One region of the Tepidibacillus infernus genome, then DNA from elsewhere that is predicted to be linked to it. Evidence: a T-box and tRNA genes for the amino acid it is inferred to sense, from the RefSeq annotation. Region 1 holds a T-box; the other holds one or more tRNA genes.
What was found. The T-box of region 1 lies ahead of proS (proline--tRNA ligase). A T-box ahead of a tRNA ligase gene usually reads a tRNA of that ligase, here a tRNA-Pro.
Positions count from the first base shown of each region.

Region 1 (7,539 bases):
TAAACCTGCTGTACTTAAAAACATCCCTGTTCTTGACCATTCCATCAACCAACCAAAAACTGGAGGGCCAAAAGCAACTCCTAAGAAGCGAACTGATCCATATAAAGAGGTAACGAACCCTCTTCTTGTTTTTTCCACAGAACCTGTAATAAAGCTATTTAAACAGGGGAGAACCATTCCGGTACCAACGCTGCTGATCACTAATACAGCAATAAAAGGGATGAGTTTTGTGAAAAAGATAAGCGTAGCAAAAGAAATCGTCATTAAAATTAATCCGATAACAATTAAAGATTTCATCAGATAAAATTTTTTCTTAATTTTGCTACCTGTGATATATGCTGTCGTCATCATAAATAATAAGGGGATAGCAAGAATGAGACCTTTAATAACCCCATCAATATGATATTTTTTTTCCAAAGTGTTCGATAAATAAAAAAGGATTCCAAACAATGTGAAAAGACCTGTAGCACCTGCTAGGTAGGTAACAAATAGCCATCTTCCTTCATGTTTAAAGACAGAAAATAATCCTTTTACATACTGTCCTAAAGGAGGAGGAGGTTGTTTTTTGGGATTTTCTCTAATGAAAATCCAGGTTAATAGAATAGAAACAGAGCAAAATGCCGGGAAAGCCCAAAAAACGGCATACCAGGAAATTAAAGCTAATAAGGAACCGACAATAGGGGATAGAACCTTTCCAAATCCATTGGAAGCTTCTACAAGGCCAAGTACTTTGCTCTGTGCCCCACCTTTAAACAAATCACCTGTTAATGCCATGGCAATTGGAGCCGTTCCAGCTGCACCAATGCCTTGTAAAGCGCGTCCCATTACTATCCAAAAAAATGGCTTAGTAAACCAAGCTGCCGCAGCTCCAGCTAAAAATCCACCCAATCCATAAAGAAATAAAGCCGGTAAGATAATTGTTTTTCTAGAAAGTCGGTCAGATAGATAACCTAAGATGGGTATTGTAATCGCTGCCGCTATAGAAAAAACGGTAATTGTCAAGCTGACTTGAAATTGGGATAAGTCCAATTCTGATTTCATTTTCGGTAATATGGGAATTAACATAGAATTGCCTAAAGTCATAATAAGAGGAATGGACCCAATGGCTAAAACGGTCATTCCAGTTGGTTTTTGGGAGGACAAGTTTAAAACACATCCTTCATTCTTAGTTGAAGCACGATACTATTTTTTCAAAGATACTAGAAAAATATTCTTTAAAATAGATGAAAATCCTATATAAAAACAAGAACCTGACAATTCGTTTGTCAGGTTCTTTTCATGTTAATAAGCACGGGCAAACATAACAGTAGTGGTACTTTCTTTTCCACAGCACACACATTTTCCGCTACCTTCTCTTTGTTTAAATGGGATATTACGAGCCGTTGCTCCGGTTTCTTCTTTTATTTTATCTAAACAAGCGATATCCTCACACCACCAGCTTTGCATAAAGCCTTTTTCTTTTAGCAATTGTTCTTTCATTTCCTCAATGCTATTTACTTCAAAAGTATGAGTTTCCATAAATGCTTTTGCTTTATTAAACATATCTTCTTGAATTTGATCTAACTTAATTTTAATCGTTTCAACAATATTAGCAAGAGGAAGAAACTCTTTTTCACCAGTGTCCCTTCTTGCTAAAACAAATTGTCCTTTCTCCATATCTTTAGGGCCTAGTTCGATTCGGATTGGTACGCCACGCATTTCATACTCATTGAATTTCCATCCAGGTGTATATTCTTCACGGTCGTCTACTTTTACGCGTACACCTTGTTGTTTTAATTGTTGGGCTATTTCTTGAGCTTTTATTTTTACTCCCTCTTTATCACCACGAAGGATTGGTACGATAACCACTTGAAAAGGTGCGACACGAGGAGGTAAAGCAAGACCACGGTCATCACTATGGGTCATAATCAGGCCACCGATCATTCGAGTCGAAGATCCCCATGAGGTTTGGTAAACATATTGTAACGTATTGTTTTGGTCGGAAAATTGAATCTCAAATACTTTAGAGAAATTTTGGCCTAAATTATGTGAAGTACCAGCTTGTAATGCTTTACCGTCACTCATTAAAGCCTCAATACTATAAGTATGATCAGCACCAGCAAACTTTTCATTTTCAGTTTTCTTACCAACGATAACAGGCATAGCAAGGACTTCTTCAACAAAAGATCGATATACTTCTAACATTGTTAACGCTTCTTCTTCTGCTTCTTCATTTGTAGAATGAGCAGTATGACCTTCTTGCCATAAGAATTCAGATGTACGTAAAAATGGTTTCGTACTTTTCTCCCAGCGCATCACATTAGCCCATTGGTTTAATTTCATAGGTAGATCACGATAAGATTGAATCCATTGGCTCATCATCGAGCAGATAATGGTTTCAGAGGTTGGACGAACCACAAGGCGTTCCTCTAAAGGCTCATTTCCGCCTTGAGTAACCCATGCAACTTCCGGTGCAAAACCTTCAACGTGACTCATTTCTTTTTGTAAATAGGATTCAGGGATTAAGAGTGGGAAATAGGCATTATCATGTCCAGTTTCTTTAATTCTAGAGTCAAGTTCCTTTTGCATATTTTCCCAAATGGCATAACCATATGGTTTAATTACCATTGTTCCTTTGACAGGACCGTAATCCATTAAATCTGCCTTTTTCACAATATCTAAATACCAGCGGGAATAATCTTCTTCTTTACTCTGGATTTCTTTAACAAACTTTTTGTCTTCCATTTCTAACGCTCCTTTTTTAATGGTAAAAAATAAGGAGCCATTTCATCCTAAAGGACGAAAGACTCCGTGGTACCACCTTTATTAACACATAGAAAAAATCATATGTGTTCACTCAACCCTTGTAACGTAAGGGGAACGATCAGTTCCTCACAGATTTCTCGGGAATGGGTTCTGTTTGTAGATTGGAAGAACTTGCAGCCAAGGTTCTTCTCTCTATAGCAATCGAAACAAACATACTAGTTCCTTCATCGAATTGCATTTATTAGGTTAATTGTTATTTTATTATAACGATTGAAAATAAAAAGTCAAGTATACAAGAAAATATAGTTTTTAGTTTATTTAGGTTATTTTGCAGTAAGTAATGAAACAAAGTCTTTAAATTTATAAATTTGTTTATCATGTTCAATTAGTTTAGCTTCAAGGTATTTAAGATCTTCTTTTGTAGTCATATTTTCCATGATATGATTAACGTTTGCGGATAGCTCTAAAATAGCAAGTTTTAGTGCATCAAAGTCTTCTTTTGTCGCCATTTTCTCAAGATCTTTCTTTGTAGCCATAGATTGTCTGATGGACTCAAGTTCGTCTTTGGTAGCCATGGATTGTCTGATGGACTCAAGTTCGTCTTTAGTGGCCATAGATTGTCTGATGGAATCAAGTTCGTCTTTAGTGGCCATAGATTGTCTGATGGAATCAAGTTCGTCTTTAGTGGCCATGGATTGTCTGATGGAATCAAGTTCGTCTTTAGTGGCCATGGATTGTCTGATGGAATCAAGTTCGTCTTTGGTAGCCATAGATTGACGGATTGCATTTAGTTCGTCTTTCGTAGTTAGTCTGAAAGATTCAAATTCAACCTTAGTAGCTTGTTTGAAAGATTCAAGTTCTTCTTTAGTGGCCATGGATTGCTTAACTTCTTTTAATTCGTTAAGGATTTGAAATAAAATTTCTTCGTTCATTCGTAAACACCCCATCTTAAGATTATTACGAACATGTATTTTTCAAAAATGTAACTGAATAAGCTTGTACAACTCTTAACAAAAATCGATCAAAAAATTAGCTATATAACTATATTGTACCTTAGAAGATGATAAAATGGAAGTAAAACCGATTGGGAATATATGTTCGTATGCGAAAATTATACAGCTTAACGGGTGTTCTGTCAACAGAGAAAATCCACTTCAAAAGAGAAGTGGACTTAACGAACGATGCTTATTTTTGTTTTAATATATCCCTTGCCACAACGACACCACAAGCGCTTGCTTGGGCAAGGCCTCTTGTAACACCTGCTCCGTCGCCACCGACATACAAGCCTTTAATTTCTGTTTCAAATGTATTCTTTAGCTTTGGTCGAGCTGAATAAAATTTTGCTTCAACTCCATATAAAAGTGTATGCTCACTTGCAAAACCAGGTGAAACTTTATCTAATGCTTCAATCATTTCAATGAGACTCGTTACCGTGCGATGGGGAAGAACCAGTGCTAAATCACCTGGAATGGCTGTTTTTAAGGTTGGTTCAATAAATCCTTTTTTCATTCGTTTTTCTGTTGAGCGTCTGCCTTTCTTAAGATCGCCGAAACGCTGAACAATCACATTCCCATTACTTAACATATTGGCCAAACGAGAAATATATTTGGCATATTGAATCGGTTCGTTGAATGGCTCTGTAAAATGATGGGAAACAAGCAAGGCTAAATTAGTATTAAATTGCTTTTCGTAATCTTCTTTAAAAGCATGGCCATTTACAGTCATCACACCACTATGATTTTCAATCACTACACGACCTGAAGGGTTTGAACAAAAGGTTCGGACAGTATTATTAAAAGTAGGGGTGTTATAAATGAGTTTTGCTTCATACAGATGTTCATTGATATCTGTCATCACCGTATTAGGCACTTCCACTCGAACACCAATGTCTACTTGGTTATTGGTTAGAGTAAGACCTTGTTCTTTCAAAAGATTGGCTAACCATTCACTTCCATCTCTTCCTGGAGCAATAAAGACGTGATCGGAAAAAAGAATTTCATCGTTTTCTAAAACTATACCTTTCATCTGTTGATTTTCAACGATGATTTCTTTTACTTTTGTACGATGTCGAATCTCTAATCGATCTTTTAAATATTCATAGATTCGAGTTAAGATCTTTAAATTTTCTTCGGTCCCCAAGTGGCGGACTTTTGCTTTTAATAGTTTCATACCCACTGATGTGGCCCTTTGTTCAATTTCATGAATTTTTTTTAAAGAATAAAGTTCTTTTTTCTTTGCTTTTAATTGTTTTTTTTGTTCTAACGTTGTATCTTCGTCGATTAATATTTCTAATTCATCAATTTCATGTTCCAATGCTTTTATCGTTTCCGAAACTTGCAAACTACCATGTGTTTCTTCCGTAGCACCAAAAGAAAGATTGATTTGATCCACATATTCAATCAGATCTAGTAACTCAGCGGAAGGAATATAATCTCCCATCCAGCCACCAAAATCCGTGGTGATGTTAAACTTTCCATCGGAAAATGCACCTGAGCCACCCCATCCTCCTGTAAGGGCACAGGTTGGGTAACAGCTTTGATATTCAAATCTTTTAGTTGTCGGGCATTCCGTTAAAATTCCTTTATGAATAGGACATGAACGATGATAGATATCTTGTCCTTTGTCTATGAGAATCACTTTTAATTCTGGATTTAACTTGGTTAATTCATAGCTTGCAGAAATTCCAGCTGGTCCAGCACCAACAAGGATTACATCATAATAATTTTGTGTGTTCATCTTTATCACCCTCATTCCTGAATTTCCATTCATAATGATAACATAGAATAGCTAAAATACAAACAATATTTTTTAATATTTATTTAATGTTCGTATTTTAATTGATGTGTACATTGTTTCTATATCATATTTTTGTTAATTTGGACAAATTGTCGAACTAAGGGGGGGATAAAGTTCTAAGTGAAAAGCTAAAACATCAATCCTACAAGTTCATCGGATTCAAGGTTCTCTATGACATTATTAAAAAATATTAAAATAGAGTGCTCTATTCCCAATTGAATGAGCACTCTTTCATGTTCCTACTCCAAATCCTTCTTTATTTTTTTCCCTAATTGTTTTGCGGCTAATATTGAGTCCTCATCTTCCAAAACCTCTTTTGGCTTGACTCCTTTTCCGATCACGTAACCAGCAAACTCCATTTGTAAAAATTGTGCAATCAATTGAAATTGTTGAACAAGAGGTAACCCAGTTAGAGGGGAAGCTGGTCCACCTACGATCAACACATACATTTTCTTTCCTTTCATGATTTCTTTAAAATCATATTCCTTACTACGTAAACTTTCAGTCCACCGATCAATAAAGTTTTTTAAATGTCCAGACATTCCATACCAATATAATGGGGTAACAAAGAGTACAGCCTGATGACCTAGCATTTTTTGAGCAATCTCTTCATAATCATCTTCTACAGGTTGAAAGCGTTCTTCTGAATGTCTTTTATCTACGATTGGTTTAATATGATAATCCATTAGATAAATCTCATGGTAATCTTCTTTATTTAATTCTTGTAATAATACTTTGGTCAAGGATTCTGAATTTCCATTTTTTCGTGAGCTCCCATAAAGGGTAAGAAGTTTCATTTTGGTTAGCCTCCCTAAATCCTATTTTAAATAATAATGTATGCTAGAAAAAAGGAAATATGAATAACATAAAAATAAAGGGCTAGGATTTTTTCTAGCCCTTAAACGAAAAAGAAAGTAATAACACTCTTCTAATTATATATATTTTTTACGCAAATTGTTTTTCAATTTCTTCTAATATGGAAACGTCAAGACTTAGATCTTGTTTTGTTATTGCGATTTCTGGGAAATCTGGTGTTAATTCTTGGAATGTTGGACGATCTTCTTTAAAGAGGATTCCTGTTATTAAGCCGTTTGTTTCACGAACTTTTTGAATGGCTTGCATACGGTCAGTTGGATCATAGTTTTCAAATGAAGAAACATCCACCAAGTTTTCTTTGTAATAATCATAAGTGTTCACCTTATTAAAGGTTACACATGGACTATATACGTTAACTAATGCAAAGCCTTTATGTTGTAAAGCTGCCTTCATGATTTCATTTAGGCCTTTAATATCCCCAGAGAAGCCTTGAGCCAAGAAGGTAACACCATTCACTAATGCTGTTTCTAATGGATGAACAGGGCTTTCAACACTTCCCTTTGGAGAAGATTTTGTTTTAAAGCCTTGGGCAGAAGTTGGACTTGTTTGACCTTTTGTTAAACCATAAATATTGTTATCCATGACGATATATGTCATGTTCACATTACGGCGTACAGCATGAACGAAATGGCCAACACCAATTCCGTAACCATCACCATCTCCACCTGCTGCGATCACTTTTACATCTTTATTTCCAATGGCAGCACCTTGAGCAATGGGTAAGGAACGACCATGTAGGGTATGGAATCCGTATGCACGGGTATATTCTGAAATTTTACCAGAGCAACCAATACCACTAATGATTGCAATATCATGTGGTTCCATGCCTAAGTCGACAGCAGCTTTTTGAACGCCTGCCATCACACTGAAATGGCCGCAACCAGGACACCATGTTGGTTGATCTCCACGAAAATCTTTCATAGTAGCCATATTATTTTACCTCCTTAGCCATTATTGCATTGATTTGGTCAACAACTTCTTTTAATGTAAATGGATTACCATCGTATTTTACAATGCTTCCTAATTCTTTACCTGTATTACATTCCATTTGAATTAGACGTTTTAGCTGTCCAGTATAGTTATTTTCAATCACAACCACTTTCTTTGCAGCTAAAATATAGT
Region 1 covers NZ_JBLWFI010000001.1:1,458,225-1,465,763, reverse strand. The annotation lists gene TEPIDINF_RS07385 (MFS transporter) at 1-1,119, opposite strand, end outside; gene proS (proline--tRNA ligase) at 1,282-2,724, opposite strand; T-box leader at 2,772-2,982, opposite strand; gene TEPIDINF_RS07375 (hypothetical protein) at 3,069-3,677, opposite strand; gene TEPIDINF_RS07370 (NAD(P)/FAD-dependent oxidoreductase) at 3,931-5,481, opposite strand; gene TEPIDINF_RS07365 (flavodoxin family protein) at 5,781-6,338, opposite strand; gene TEPIDINF_RS07360 (2-oxoacid:ferredoxin oxidoreductase subunit beta) at 6,487-7,347, opposite strand; gene TEPIDINF_RS07355 (2-oxoacid:acceptor oxidoreductase subunit alpha) at 7,349-7,539, opposite strand, start outside.

Region 2 (7,539 bases), 470 kb from region 1:
TGGTAAAGCCTCCATATTTGTAGTAAACAAATGGGATATTGTAGAGAAAGATGATAAGACGATGCATCAATTTGCACAAAAGATTCGAGATCACTTCCTATTTATGTCTTATGCTCCAATTGTTTTTGTTTCAGCTAAAACAAAACAAAGGGTGAATCAAATTTTGCCTATGGTTAATGAAGTGGCTGAATCACATGCAATGAGAGTCCAAACACCTGTCTTAAACGATATTATTTCTGATGCAGTAGCTATCAATCCACCTCCATCAGACAAAGGTAAAAGATTGAAAATCAAATACGCTACACAAGTTGCGGTAAAACCACCAACTTTTGTCCTTTTCGTTAACGATCCTGAACTTATGCACTTCTCTTATGAAAGGTATTTGGAAAACAAAATCAGAGATTCTTTTCACTTTGAAGGTACACCGATTCGAATCCTGGTTAGGAAAAAGAATGAAGAGGATTAAAAAAGAGGAGGAATAACAAAAATGGCGAATATGTCGATCGCTGTGATCGGGGCCGGTAGTTGGGGAACGGCACTTTCCATCGTACTTGCAAACAATGGTTTTGCCGTTGATTTATTAGCTAGAACCGATAAACATAAAGACGAGATCAACTACAATCATACGAATCATAAATACTTACCAGAAATCAAACTTCCAGATACGATCCTAGCCCATGCAGATGTTAAAGAAGCACTTAAAGGCAAAAAATATATTGTTCTCGTCGTACCTTCTCATGCTATGCGTGATACTGCAAAAATGGTTAAACCATATATTTCCGATCAAACAATTCTCATTCATGCAACAAAAGGGTTAGATCAAGGGACATATCAACGAATGAGTGAAGTGATACATGAAGAACTTCCTGGTTTACCATCAGATCAGATCCTTGTTTTATCAGGTCCAAGCCATGCTGAAGAGGTAAGTCGTCTTTTGCCGACGACAGTTGTAGTAGCTGGTCGTAACATTTCTGTTGCTGAAGAGGTACAGGATTTATTCATCAATTCAAATTTTCGTGTATACACTAATCCAGATATTATTGGCGTTGAAATTGCTGGAGCACTAAAAAATATTATTGCCTTAGGCGCTGGCCTATCCGATGGTCTAGAATTTGGGGACAACGCAAAAGCTGCTTTACTAACCAGAGGACTTGCGGAAATTGCACGATTAGGTATAGAATTAGGAGCAAATCCATTAACATTTTCAGGTTTAGCAGGCGTAGGTGATTTGGTAGTCACCTGTACAAGTCAACATAGCCGCAATTGGCGAGCTGGATATATGCTTGGAAAGGGTCAAAACTTAGATGCTATACTTGAGCAAATGGGAATGGTGGTAGAAGGTGTCAAAACAACGAAAGCTGCCTTTTACTTATCACAAAAATATCAAATTCAAATGCCGATTACAAATGAATTATTTAAGGTACTTTTTGAAAACAAAAGCCCCAAAATAGCTGTCGAAGATCTTATGGGGCGTGTAAGAACACATGAGATGGAAGAAGTTGCATTATCAGAAGTTTTTAAAAGATCATGAGAGGGTGAACATCAACATTGTCGGAAACTATACTATTTCTCCCAGATCAAAAAAAATTTGAAGTGAAACCAGGTACAACGATATTACAAGCAGCTTTAAAGTCGGGGGTTCATCTAGGGCATAAGTGTGGTGGAAGAGGAGCTTGTTTGACCTGTAAAGTAAAAATAGATGACAACTCTGCAGTATCTCAGCCCACCAAAAGCGAGTTACAAAAATTAGGGAAAAATTTAATAAAAGCCGGAACAAGATTAGGTTGTCAAACAAAAGTACTAAAGAGATTAAAAGTCGAAGTTCCTGAAGAACCTTTAAAGGCAGCCATTCGAAAGCAATTGGCCAAACAAAAGAATGAGAGTTTCTGGGATGATTAAAAGAACGATAAAAAATCGTTCTTTTTTTATGTTTAACATCATAGATTTTAGTATTTGATTAAGAATTTGCTAAGGAAAATTTTTTATTAGCAAACTGATGAAAGTTTTTATTTTACGTCATATTGGCAATAAAGTCTCATATATTTATACTGTCCAATTTTATGGTACGAGTCGATTTATGACTGTATGGGGAGGGATGGTTAATATCATAAGGGATATGGAGATACAAGTGTTGATTTTAATCGAGGAGGGATACTGTGGAAAAGTTTGATATCTTTAAAGATATTGCAGAACGGACAGGTGGAGACATATACATAGGTGTTGTTGGGGCCGTCCGAACAGGAAAGTCAACATTTATTAAGAAATTCATGGAATCATTAGTTATTCCTAATATTCAAAATGAAAACGACAAACTAAGAGCAACGGATGAATTACCACAAAGTGCTGCAGGACGTACAATCATGACAACTGAACCAAAATTTGTACCAAACCAAGCGGTTGAAGTCCATGTGGATGAAGGATTAGACATCAACATTCGCCTAGTCGATTGTGTTGGTTATACTGTTGAAGGCGCTAAGGGATATGAGGACGAAAATGGTCCAAGAATGGTAAATACACCATGGTTCGAAGACCCAGTTCCTTTCCAAGAAGCAGCTGAAATTGGAACAAGAAAAGTAATCCAAGATCACTCCACATTAGGTGTAGTGATGACGACCGATGGTTCGATTACAGAAATTCCAAGGGAATCCTATGTATCCGCTGAGGAAAGAGTAGTTGAAGAATTAAAAGAGGTAGGCAAACCCTTTGTCATGGTGATCAATACCACTGAACCATATTCGGAACGGGTAGATTCCCTAAGAAGTGAATTAGCAGAAAAATATGATATTCCTGTTCTTGCAATGAGTGTAGCCAATATGCAAGAGGAAGATATTGTTGGTGTATTACGTGAAGTCTTATTCGAATTCCCAGTGCATGAGGTCAATGTAAATCTACCTAGCTGGGTCATGGTTTTAAATAAAGAACATTGGCTCAGAAAGAACTTTGAAGAGTCTGTTCAAGAAACGGTCAAAGATATTCGTAGATTACGTGATGTGCGCGTTGTCGTAGACCAATTTAAAAACTATGAATTTATTGCTGATGCTATATTAGCTGACATGAATATGGGCCAAGGGGTAGCAGAAATTGATTTATTTGCTCCAGATGAGCTTTATGATCAAATTTTAATGGAGATCGTTGGAGTAGAAATCAAAGGAAAAGATCATTTACTCCAACTTATGGTTGAATTTACCCATGCGAAAAAAGAATATGACAAAGTGGCAGAAGCTTTAACCATGGTGCAACAAACAGGTTATGGTATCGCTAATCCTGTTATAGAAGATATGACTTTGGACGAACCAGAATTGATCAGACAGGGTTCAAGGTTTGGTGTGCGCTTAAAAGCAACTGCACCATCTATTCATATGATTAAAGTAGATGTTGAGTCCGAGTTTGCACCGATTATCGGAACAGAAAAACAAAGTGAAGAATTATTACGGTATTTAATGCAGGATTTTGAAGATGACCCATTAAAAATGTGGGAGTCCGATATCTTTGGTAGATCATTAGCAAGTATTGTTCGTGACGGGATCCAAGCGAAACTCTCCATGATGCCAGATAATGCGAGGTATAAATTAAAAGAAACATTAGAGAGAATTATAAATGAAGGGTCAGGAGGACTCATAGCTATTATTTTATAGCAAATAAATGGAATATAATACCAAAAAGCACTCATAGTAGTGCTTTTTTTATGTCTTTCTAAAGAAAATCCTTGAAATTACAGCGTTTGTATATTACTATATGCTTGTCTATAAAAATTTTGGAAAATCCTTGTTGAAACATGTATAAATTTCTAAGAAACGGTAACACAAGGATATAACAAGATTTTTACCTTGGGAGGAGGTGAATACATTGAATAAAACGGAATTAATCGCAAAAGTTGCTGAAATGACAGAGTTAACGAAAAAGGATGCTACCAAAGCTGTAGACGCTGTATTTGCTTCTATTTCTGATGCTCTTGCTACAAACGACAAAGTTCAAATCATTGGTTTTGGTAATTTTGAAGTTCGTGAGCGTGCTGCTCGTAAAGGGCGCAACCCACAAACTGGGGAAGAAATTGAAATTGCCGCTAGCAAGGTACCTGCTTTCAAACCAGGTAAAGCATTGAAGGATGCACTTAAGTAATAATGTGTTACATACAGTAAAGAAGAGTTACACTTGTGTAACTCTTCTTTTTTGCTTTTAATATTTAATTATGCTAACATTAATTTTGCTTTTGGAGTTAGAAGGAGGCAAGATAAATGGGCGTTAATCATAAACAAATAGAAGAAGCGGTTAAAGTTATTTTAAAGTCCATTGGTGAAGACCCTGAAAGAGAAGGGTTATTAGAAACACCAGCAAGAGTGGCACGTATGTACGAGGAGATTTTCGTTGGTTTAGAACAGGATCCAAAAGATTATTTTGATGTGATTTTTAGTGAAAAACACGAGGAAGTTGTATTAGTCAAAGATATCCCTTTTTATTCTACTTGTGAACATCATTTAGTTCCTTTTTTTGGTATTGCGCATGTAGCATATATACCAAGAGATGGAAGAGTGACTGGCTTAAGTAAATTGGCTAGAGCTGTTGAAGCTGTTGCTAAAAGACCTCAGTTACAAGAAAGAATGACTGATACGATTGCGGATGCGATCATGGAAAAATTAGAACCTTTTGGAGTTTTAGTCATGATAGAAGCAGAACATATGTGTATGACGATGCGAGGAGTAAAAAAGCCTGGCTCTAAAACCGTCACAATTACTGCTAGAGGAATTTATAAAGAAGATCCGCAATTACGAAATGAAATTCTACAATTAATTCGTTCATAATGACTTGAAGGAACTGATGAATAAAAATTGGGCTTGAAAAATATAATTAATTAGATATAATAAAATATGTTGCTATTTTAGTCGGGACGTGGCGCAGCTCGGTAGCGCGCACCCTTGGGGTGGGTGAGGTCGCAGGTTCAAATCCTGTCGTTCCGACCATTCTTTCCATATACATAACCACTTCTTCAATGGGAACATTGAATGGAGTGGTTTTACATTAAATATACATAGTCTGGATAAAAGTGGGGATCAAAATGAATAATCAAGACAATTCCTTTTTTGTGATTAAAGCGAAGGAAAATGGAGTGAATGTGATCGGGCTTACTCGCGGGCAAGATACCAAATTTCACCATCTTGAGAAATTAGATCGAGGAGAAGTCATGATCGCACAATTTACTGAACATACTTCTGCGGTCAAAGTGCGAGGGAAAGCAGAAATCTTTACCCCTTATGGCATCATTTCAACTGAGGATTAAAAAAATGATTTTTTCGAACAAGCTGGAATAGCCGGCTTGTTTTTTTTGTACAATGTATTGGAGGTGTATTTCAATGCATGCATATAAACATGTTTCCAAAGGAATGGTGGCAGCTTTAACATTATCTGTGATCATTGCATTTATGATTTCTTTAATCCCCAATGCCAAAATAGCTCAAATCAATTATGATTTACCAGTCTTTAAAATACAAAAAAACATGGTGCTTTCAAATGATAATCTTGTTGATTTTATTAGCTCAATTCCCCTTCACTTACCGATCAAAAAAGTAATCTGGGACCATAATACATTGTCCGTCGATCTTACATTAACTTCTGATGAAGTACTTGATCCGGAAGTTGTTTATCTAGATTTATTTACATTGATTCAAAAAGGATTTGTTGAAAAAAATAATGTTAATGAAATATTCTTACGAGTGTTTCTAAAGGACTCAGAAAAAATATTTGTTGCAACTTCAGCAAAAAAAGAAGATATTATGAATAATCGAACAATGAAATTAGGATCATCAATGTCGAATAAAGATTTCTTAGACCAATATTTTGGTTTGAATTATGGAAATGCGATCCGATAGAGAAAAAGTGGTATTGATAATTCCTGTTACCTATCAGATAATTATGTTATACTTGTGTTCGGAAGTGAATTTATGTAGTTTAAAATCTGGGGGATATCAAATGACAATGACGCATAGTACTTTCCGTAGAGAAATAGAAGAAATTGTGGCTGAGATCAATCAACTTTCTCAAAATTTGTTTATTGAAAAATATGTAACATTACCTAAAATCTCTATTTTTCGTCTTGAATTACTAAATTTATTTTTCTATTTTGCCTCTGTTCCTCAATATAAACGGAGATCTTATTGTGTAACAACAGGGCTAGTCCAATTGGGACTTGATATACATGAAACAATCACGAATCAAAAGGAATATAATGACAAAGAAGTCAGAAGAAGACAACTTTCTATCTTGGCAGGCGATTACTACAGTAGCCAATATTATTCCTTACTTTCTAAAAATAATTTAATAGACGGGGTAAAAAAATTAGCAAAAGGAATTCGAAATATCAATATTGCAAAAATGAAATTATATACGCAAAATAATGGGGAAGGTTTCCAATCAATGACCCAACTAGTAGAATTGATAAAAGTAAAAGAGAGTGATCTATACATTCAATTTGTAGACGAACTAAATTCTTCAGAGCATAAGATTTTATGGAAACGAATCATTGAAGATTTTGTGTTACTCTTTTCCCTAATCGATTTTCCCCACCTATTTGTGAATCATTTTGCAAATAAACCATTTTTTCAAAAGCATTTAATCCCAGAAAAAATAGAAGAAATGTTACAAGGACTATATAGAAACATTGAAGAAAGGATTCAAAGTATAGAGAATGGAATGGTAAAAGGAGAGTTACTATTGCTTCTAGACCAATTCTCTCATCTACTTCAACAGCCGATAAATATGGTTGAAAGAAGTTAGAAACTTCTAAGAAAATGGAGGGGGACTTTAAGTGGAAAAACAGGTTCTTATACGAGGAAAAAAGAAAGAGGAATTTGTTCATTCCGTCTTTGAAAATATTGCAAGTAAATATGACTTAATGAATACTTTGCTTAGTTTCCGTCGGCATAAAGCATGGCGGAATTTCACCATGAAGAAGATGAAAGTCCAACAAGGTGATAAAGCGCTAGACGTAGCTTGCGGTACAGCTGATTGGACGATTGCATTAGCAAAGGCTTCAAAAACTGGGAGAATCGTTGGTCTTGATTTCAGTAAAAATATGTTAAAAATTGGAAAAAAGAAAGTCCAGGAACAAGGTTTGGACAAGCAGATTGAATTAATTAATGGGAATGCAATGAAATTACCTTTTCCTGATGATACATTTGACCATGCAACCATTGGTTTTGCCTTAAGAAATGTTCCAGACATTGAAACCGTTTTATCTGAAATGCTTAGAGTAATTAAGCCAGGAGGTAAAGTAGTTTCTCTTGAATTATCTAAACCAAACTGGCCAATATTTCGTAAAATTTACTTTTTTTACTTTTATAAAATACTCCCATGGTTAGGTAAATTATTTGCAAATCGATATGAACAATATGCATGGTTACCTGAATCATTAACCAATTTTCCTGATCAACAAGAGCTTGCTGCTATTTTTGAAAAAGTAGGGATGGAAAAGGTCGAAGTCTATCCACTTACAGGCGGAATTGCTGCTCTTCATATTGGGCATAAAAAAGAAAATAGATAGATAAG
Region 2 covers NZ_JBLWFI010000001.1:991,583-999,121, reverse strand. The annotation lists gene der (ribosome biogenesis GTPase Der) at 1-466, shown strand, start outside; gene TEPIDINF_RS05080 (NAD(P)H-dependent glycerol-3-phosphate dehydrogenase) at 488-1,531, shown strand; gene TEPIDINF_RS05075 (2Fe-2S iron-sulfur cluster-binding protein) at 1,549-1,899, shown strand; gene spoIVA (stage IV sporulation protein A) at 2,157-3,635, shown strand; gene TEPIDINF_RS05065 (HU family DNA-binding protein) at 3,847-4,119, shown strand; gene folE (GTP cyclohydrolase I FolE) at 4,236-4,799, shown strand; tRNA gene TEPIDINF_RS05055 (tRNA-Pro) at 4,882-4,958, shown strand; gene mtrB (trp RNA-binding attenuation protein MtrB) at 5,054-5,275, shown strand; gene TEPIDINF_RS05045 (hypothetical protein) at 5,349-5,864, shown strand; gene TEPIDINF_RS05040 (heptaprenyl diphosphate synthase component 1) at 5,965-6,768, shown strand; gene TEPIDINF_RS05035 (demethylmenaquinone methyltransferase) at 6,800-7,534, shown strand.
Region 2: it encodes a tRNA-Pro, which carries the amino acid that the T-box ahead of proS (proline--tRNA ligase) is inferred to sense. The anticodon was not compared.